3 regions of the Candidatus Pantoea rara genome follow, and region 3 is predicted to be linked to each of the others. Evidence: predicted binding sites of a transcription regulator. Region 3 holds the regulator's gene; each other region holds the start of a gene.

Region 1 (2,273 bases), 710 kb from region 3:
CGACGATTTATCCAGCGTGAAGTGTTTTACTTCGCGTAGATAGGTCGGCGACCAGTCGAGAATGCCGTAGCGCAGCAGGTAGACAAAGACGTTGGCGAGTGCGATGTACCACAGCAGCTTATTCGGAAGCACATACTTCATGAAGATCTGTTTTGCCGTCAGCTCCTCTTCGTGGCTGGCATCGTAGTCAGGCGGATAGTCGTTTTTATACTCTTCAACTGGCGGCAGACCGCAGGATTGCGGCGTATCGCGCATCAGCGCAAAGGCCAGAATTGCAATGGCAATCGCTCCAAACGCTGGCATGTAAAGTGCTGCTTTCCAGTCGTTGAACCAGGCCATGCCGAGCAGGAACAGCAGCGGCGGAATACCGCCGCCCACGTTATGCGCACAGTTCCAGACCGAGACAATCCTGCCGCGCTCCTTCTGCGACCACCAGTGAACCATGGTACGTCCACAGGGTGGCCAGCCCATGCCCTGGAACCAGCCGCAGACAAACAGCAGCACGAACATCACCATGATGCTGGACGTCGCCCAGGGAACAAATCCCATAATCAGCATCACTGCTGCTGCCAGAATCAGGCCAGCCGGTAAGAATACGCGCGGGTTTGAGCGGTCAGAGACCGAGCCCATGATGAATTTTGAAAAGCCGTAAGCAATGGAAATACCGGACAGGGCAAAGCCGAGATCGCCGCGTGAAAAACCCTGCTCCACCAGATAGGGCATGGCGAGTGCGAAGTTTTTTCTGACCAGGTAGTAGGCCGCGTAACCAAAAAAGATCCCGATGAAAATTTGCCAGCGCAGGCGACGGTAGAGCGGATCAACGTGATCCTCCGCCACCTGCGGCTGACGTGGTGCAGGTTTAAAAATGCTCAGCATCAGTGAGGCCCTCCAGGGCACATTATGGTTTTTAATTCCCAGCAGGTTGGGGCAGGAAAAGAGCAGAACAAAATGGATACAGAATGTTCCATTTCGCGCAAAGAATAGTGTTAGTTGCACAACGGTACTGTGATGAATGACACATTTGTTACAGTTTTATTACATTCTGTAGCGAAAGTGATCACGCCATGGATTATTTCGCGCATTTTATCTGGCTGAAAATCCATTACGTCGACAGTTATGTCATTGAGTGTAAGCAGTCTATCCAGCAGACCTTCTGATTGCCTGGTTTATAATCACATGTCAACCAGATTTCACAGCCTGAAAGTGGCACATTGTTTACACTGACAGCCTGTTCATTTCAGGGTCGTCGCCGTGTTTTTATTGATTATTACCACCATTCTGTGGGCCTTTTCGTTCAGCCTGATTGGCGAATACCTTGCCGGACAGGTAGACAGCTGGTTCTCTGTACTGATGCGTCTGGCGCTGGCTGCGCTGGTGTTTTTACCGTTCCTGCGCTGGCGTGGCCATCGCCCTTCAACGCTGCTGCTTTATATGCTGGTCGGGATGCTGCAGCTGGGAGTGATGTATCTGCTGAGCTTCGAAGCTTACCTCTATCTTAGCGTGTCAGAGTTCCTGCTGTTTACGGTGATGACGCCGCTCTATGTGACGCTGATTTATGACCTGATCAGCCGTCGTCCGCTGCGCATCGGCTATATCTTCAGCGCCCTGCTGGCGGTGGCTGGCGCAGCCATTATTCGCTATGACAAAGTCAGCGATCATTTCTGGTTTGGCCTGCTATTAGTACAGCTGGCAAACATCTGCTTTGCGGCGGGAATGGTGGGCTATAAGCGTTTGCAGGAGACCCGTCCTATGCCGCAGCACACGGCATTCTCCTGGTTCTATCTGGGTGCGGTGTTAATTGCAGTGATCGCCTGGTGTGCCTGGGGCAATCCGCAGAAGTTGCCGACCACCTCATTGCAGTGGGGCATTCTGGTCTGGCTGGGCATCGCCGCTTCCGGTCTCGGCTATTTTATGTGGAACTACGGTGCGACGCAGGTCGATGCTGGCACGCTGGGCATTATGAATAACATGCACGTTCCCGCCGGATTGCTGGTGAATCTGGCTATCTGGCAGGAGAAACCGCACTGGCCGAGCTTTATTGCAGGCGCGCTGGTGATCCTCGCCTCGCTGTGGGTGCATAAGCGCTGGGTGGTGGGGCGTAGTGACCGGTAATCATTGGGTGCTGGGACAAACCGTTGCTGTAGCCGGACTGCGGCCTCCCGGGCTGGCGCGTCCGATCGCGAAGAAATCTCACATCCCTGTGGATCGGCCGGGCCATCCCTGGCCCGGACGCTTCGCTCTTCTGACGTGCCAGCCCTGAAGACTTCACAGCA
Region 2 (2,273 bases), 1.2 Mb from region 3:
CGCTCTGCGGCGAGCCGCGCGCGACCCAGGGCACCATTACCTTTGATGGCAAAGCCATTACCGACTGGCAAACGGCGCGCATCATGCGTGAAGCGATTGCCATCGTGCCAGAGGGACGGCGGGTATTCTCGCGTATGACGGTGGAAGAGAACCTGGCGATGGGCGGCTTTTTTGCCAGCCGACCGGACTATCTGACGCGGATTAAGCGCGTATATGAACTTTTTCCGCGTCTGGAAGAGCGTAAAATCCAGCGCGCCGGAACCATGTCAGGTGGCGAACAGCAGATGCTGGCGATTGGCCGTGCGCTGATGAGCCAGCCGCGCCTGCTGCTGCTGGATGAACCGTCGCTGGGACTGGCACCGATCATCATTCAGCAGATTTTCGATACCATTGAGCAGCTGCGCAGCGAGGGGATGACGATTTTCCTGGTAGAGCAGAATGCGAATCAGGCGCTGAAGCTGGCGGATCGGGGCTATGTGCTGGAGAACGGGCATGTGGTGCTTGAAGACACCGGTGCAGCGCTACTCTCCAACGAAGCCGTCCGCAGCGCGTACCTCGGAGCCTGATGGGGCACGGCCTGGCTTACTTGCCAGGTTCGGGTTGGGCAGTGCTCGCCATCCTCACGTACTATGTGTACGCTCCGGTGGCTGCGCGCTGTCCGCCCGCAACCTGCCTGCGCCGCCGACGGCCTTAAATATCGGTGTTGGTGGAGCCGCAATTAGCGTTTGAGTGAAGTGTAAACCCGCATCGCACGTTTTCACTTCCTGATCGCTCTGCCATTTATGTAACTAAAAACGGGCCGCGTGGGCGTTTTGCCGCCGCGCTGTCTGCATCCTCTTTTCCTCTCTTTCGCCTGTCATCTGGCTGTCATCTGGTTGTTATTAATCCGTCATTTCCCCGTGTCATGTTACTTCGCGAAACAGAAATCCGTGATTTCACGCGTATTTACCTGCACAGGAAAATTCTATGTCCGTCGTTACCTTTCGTCGTAGCCTGATGAGCGCGCTGCTCGGTCTGACGCTCAGCAGCCATGCCATGGCCGCCACTGAGATCCCTTTCTGGCACTCCATGGAAGGCGAGCTTGGCAAAGAAGTGGATTCGCTGGCACAGCGTTTTAACGAGACGCATCCCGATTACAAAATTGTTCCGACCTACAAAGGTAACTACGAGCAGAGCCTGGCAGCAGGGATTGCGGCAGTGCGTAGCGGCAAGGCGCCTGCCGTACTGCAGGTCTACGAAGTCGGTACGGCAACCATGATGGCCTCAAAAGCGATTGTGCCGGTGCATCAGGTTTTTAAAGACGCCGGAATTCCTTTCGATGAAAAACAGTTCGTGCCAACGGTAGCGGGCTACTACAGCGACAGCAAAGGTCAGTTGATCTCTCAGCCGTTCAACAGCTCAACGCCGGTACTCTATTACAACAAAGATGCCTTTAAGAAAGCGGGTCTGAACCCGGACCAGCCGCCTAAAACCTGGCAGGAGCTGGCGAGGGATGCCGCCGCACTGCGTAAATCGGGCATGAGCTGTGGCTACGCCAGCGGCTGGCAGGGCTGGATCCAGATTGAAAACTTCAGCGCCTGGCATGCTCTGCCGGTCGCGACTGAAAACAACGGATTTGACGGGCTTGATGCGGTGCTGGAGTTCAACAAGCCGGTACTGGTTCGTCATATCGAACTGCTGGAAGCGATGAACAAGAAAGGGGACTTCACCTACTTTGGCCGCAAAGATGAGTCCACCGCTAAGTTCTACAACGGCGACTGCGGTATCACCACCGCCTCATCCGGTTCACTGGCTGATATCCGTCACTATGCCAAATTCAACTTCGGCGTTGGCATGATGCCGTATGACGACACCGTGCCAGATGCGCCGCAGAACGCCCTGATCGGCGGTGCCAGCCTGTGGGTGATGAAAGGCAAAGATGCGGCAACCTACAAAGGCGTGGCCGAGTTCATGCAGTTCCTGGCTAAACCGGAAATTGCTGCGGAATGGCACCAGAAAACCGGCTATCTGCCGATTACTACCGCCGCCTACGAGCTGACGAAACAGCAGGGCTTCTACGATAAGAATCCGGGTGCGGATATCGCCACCCGCCAGATGATGAACAAGCCGCCATTGCCGTTCACCAAAGGGATGCGTCTGGGCAACATGCCGCAGATTCGTACCGTGATCGACGAAGAGCTGGAAAGCGTCTGGACCGGCAAACAATCACCGCAAAACGCGATGGATAACGCAGTGAAACGCGGCAACGAGCTGCTGCGCCGCTTCCAGCAGCA
Region 3 (2,273 bases):
GCGCAGCTGCTCATCGTTGCCGAACACTTTCAGATGGGGATCGGTATGGAAATGGATATCGTGACGCCCACCACTCAGCGTCGCCGCTTCATGCTGCAGCAGTTTCAGCATCACTGGCACATCGACCTTCTCTTTCAGATCGATTGCCGGTGCAGCTTCAATGCGCGACAGCGTCAGCAACTGTTTGACCAGGCTATCCATACGGCGCGTCTGCTCCGACATCGTGTGCAACGCTTTGCTGCGGGAAGGCTCGCTCATCACCGAGTCGTTCATCATCTCCAGATAGCCCTGCAGCACCGTGAGTGGCGTGCGTAACTCATGGCTGACGTTGGCAAAGAAGTTGCGGCGCGCCCCTTCCAGCTGATGCATCTGCGTCACATCACGTGCCACCAGCAGCCACTGCCCTTCGCTGTAGGGCATGACGCGGAATTCCATATGAAGTTTGTTGTTCAGCACCAGCGTCAGCGGCTTGTCAAAATCGCGCTGGCGAAGATAACGGGAAAACTCCGGATAACGCAGCAGATTGAGGATGTTCTGGCCATTATCTTCTGGCCAGCGCAGACCCAGGTGCTGCTGGGCCAGGCCGTTACACCAGAAAATGGTGCCCTCTTCCGTGGTCAGGATCACCGCATCCGGCAACGACTCAGCACCGCTGCGGAAACGTTTGATCAGATTACCGAGTTCACGCCGCCGTCGCCGGTTGCGCAGCTGCATCTGGTAAAGACCATAAAACAGCGGTTCCCAGCTGGCACGCCCGGCGGGCGGCGTCATGGTGCGGTCCAGCCACAGCCAGTGCGACAGCCGCATCAGATTGTGGAAATGCCATAACAGCACCATGACCACGCTGAGCAGCAGCCACCAGGGCAAGCCGCCAGACAGCATGCCCAGCAGCGCCGCAGGCAGACAGGCCAGCAGCAGTTCTGTCAGTAATCTCTTCCAGGAGAGGCGTTCCAGCACGGTTAAAGCTCCGTCTTAGTAGCGGGCAGAGAAACGATACCCTGTTCCACGGACGGTTTGTACCATGCGATCGTGGCCGGAGACTTCCAGCGCTTTACGTAAACGACGGATGTGAACATCGACAGTACGATCTTCCACATACACATTGGTGCCCCAGACATGGTTCAACAGTTGTTCGCGGCTGTAGACGCGTTCCGGGTGGGTCATAAAGAAGTGCAGCAGCTTATATTCGGTAGGGCCCATCTCCAGCGGGGTGGTTTCGGACATCACACGATGTGAAGAGGGATCCAGACTCAGTCCCTGCATCTCAATCACCTCTTCCACCGCCATCGGTGAAATACGGCGCATCACCGCTTTAATTCGCGCCATCAGCTCTTTGGGTGAAAACGGCTTGGTAATGTAATCATCGGCGCCCACTTCCAGGCCGCGTACCCGATCTTCCTCTTCACCGCGCGCGGTGAGCATCATCACCGGAATATCGCGGGTCATCGCCTCACGTTTCAGATGCTTGATAAACTGAATACCGCTGCCACCGGGTAACATCCAGTCCAGTAAAATCAGATCGGGCCAGGGTTCAATCAGCTTGCCAACGGCACTGTCATAATCTTCCGCCTCGATTGGCTGATAGTCGTTCTGTTCCAGAACAAAACATAACATTTCACGGATGGGGGCTTCATCCTCCACAACCAAAATGCGCTTAGCCATTATTACTCCTGCTGATTATGACGGCTGTCACTGAGATTCGCGGCGCCATTATGCGTCAGATTTGTGACACTTTTATGAAAAACATAACCTGCCTGTAACGCCGTTGGTAATCATTTATGACAGCGCAGCGACAATTTTTTGCTTTGGCCGCAGAGCCAGTATAATCGCCGGGCGAATCACAACGGCAGGGACTCATCATGCGCATCATTCATACTGCGGACTGGCATCTGGGGCAGTTCTTTTACAACAAAAGTCGGGCAGCCGAGCATCAGGCGTTTCTCGACTGGCTGTTGATCCAGATTGAACAGCATCAGGTGGATGCACTGATTATTGCAGGCGATCTGTTTGATACCGGCACGCCGCCCAGCTACGCCCGCGAGATGTTTAACCGTTTTGTGGTGGCGCTGCAGCCCACCGGCTGTCAGCTGATTGTGCTGGCGGGCAACCACGATTCCGTGGCGACACTGAATGAGTCGCGCGAACTGCTTGCCTGTCTCAACACCCGGGTGATCGCCACGCCCCAGGAGCAGGATGATGTGCTGCTGCTCAACACCCGCCAGGGCGAACCTGGCGCGCTGCTGTGCGCCATTCCCTATCTGCGGCCGCGCGAT

The links. The regulator PhoB, encoded in region 3, activates phosphate uptake and scavenging genes when phosphate is short. The targets are predictions, from matches to a motif close to CTGTCATAAAACTGNCNNAT.
Region 1: the regulator PhoB is predicted to act here: its motif matches at 1,022-1,041, upstream of glpT (glycerol-3-phosphate transporter).
Region 2: the regulator PhoB is predicted to act here: its motif matches at 854-873, upstream of ugpB (sn-glycerol-3-phosphate ABC transporter substrate-binding protein UgpB).

The regions. Positions count from the first base shown of each region.
Region 1 covers NZ_CP194942.1:3,800,178-3,802,450, reverse strand. The annotation lists gene glpT (glycerol-3-phosphate transporter) at 1-876, opposite strand, end outside; gene ACR8BF_RS17915 (carboxylate/amino acid/amine transporter) at 1,252-2,112, shown strand.
Region 2 covers NZ_CP194942.1:335,011-337,283, forward strand. The annotation lists gene livF (high-affinity branched-chain amino acid ABC transporter ATP-binding protein LivF) at 1-566, shown strand, start outside; gene ugpB (sn-glycerol-3-phosphate ABC transporter substrate-binding protein UgpB) at 967-2,273, shown strand, end outside.
Region 3 covers NZ_CP194942.1:3,092,534-3,094,806, forward strand. The annotation lists gene phoR (phosphate regulon sensor histidine kinase PhoR) at 1-957, opposite strand, end outside; gene phoB (phosphate response regulator transcription factor PhoB) at 973-1,662, opposite strand; gene sbcD (exonuclease subunit SbcD) at 1,860-2,273, shown strand, end outside.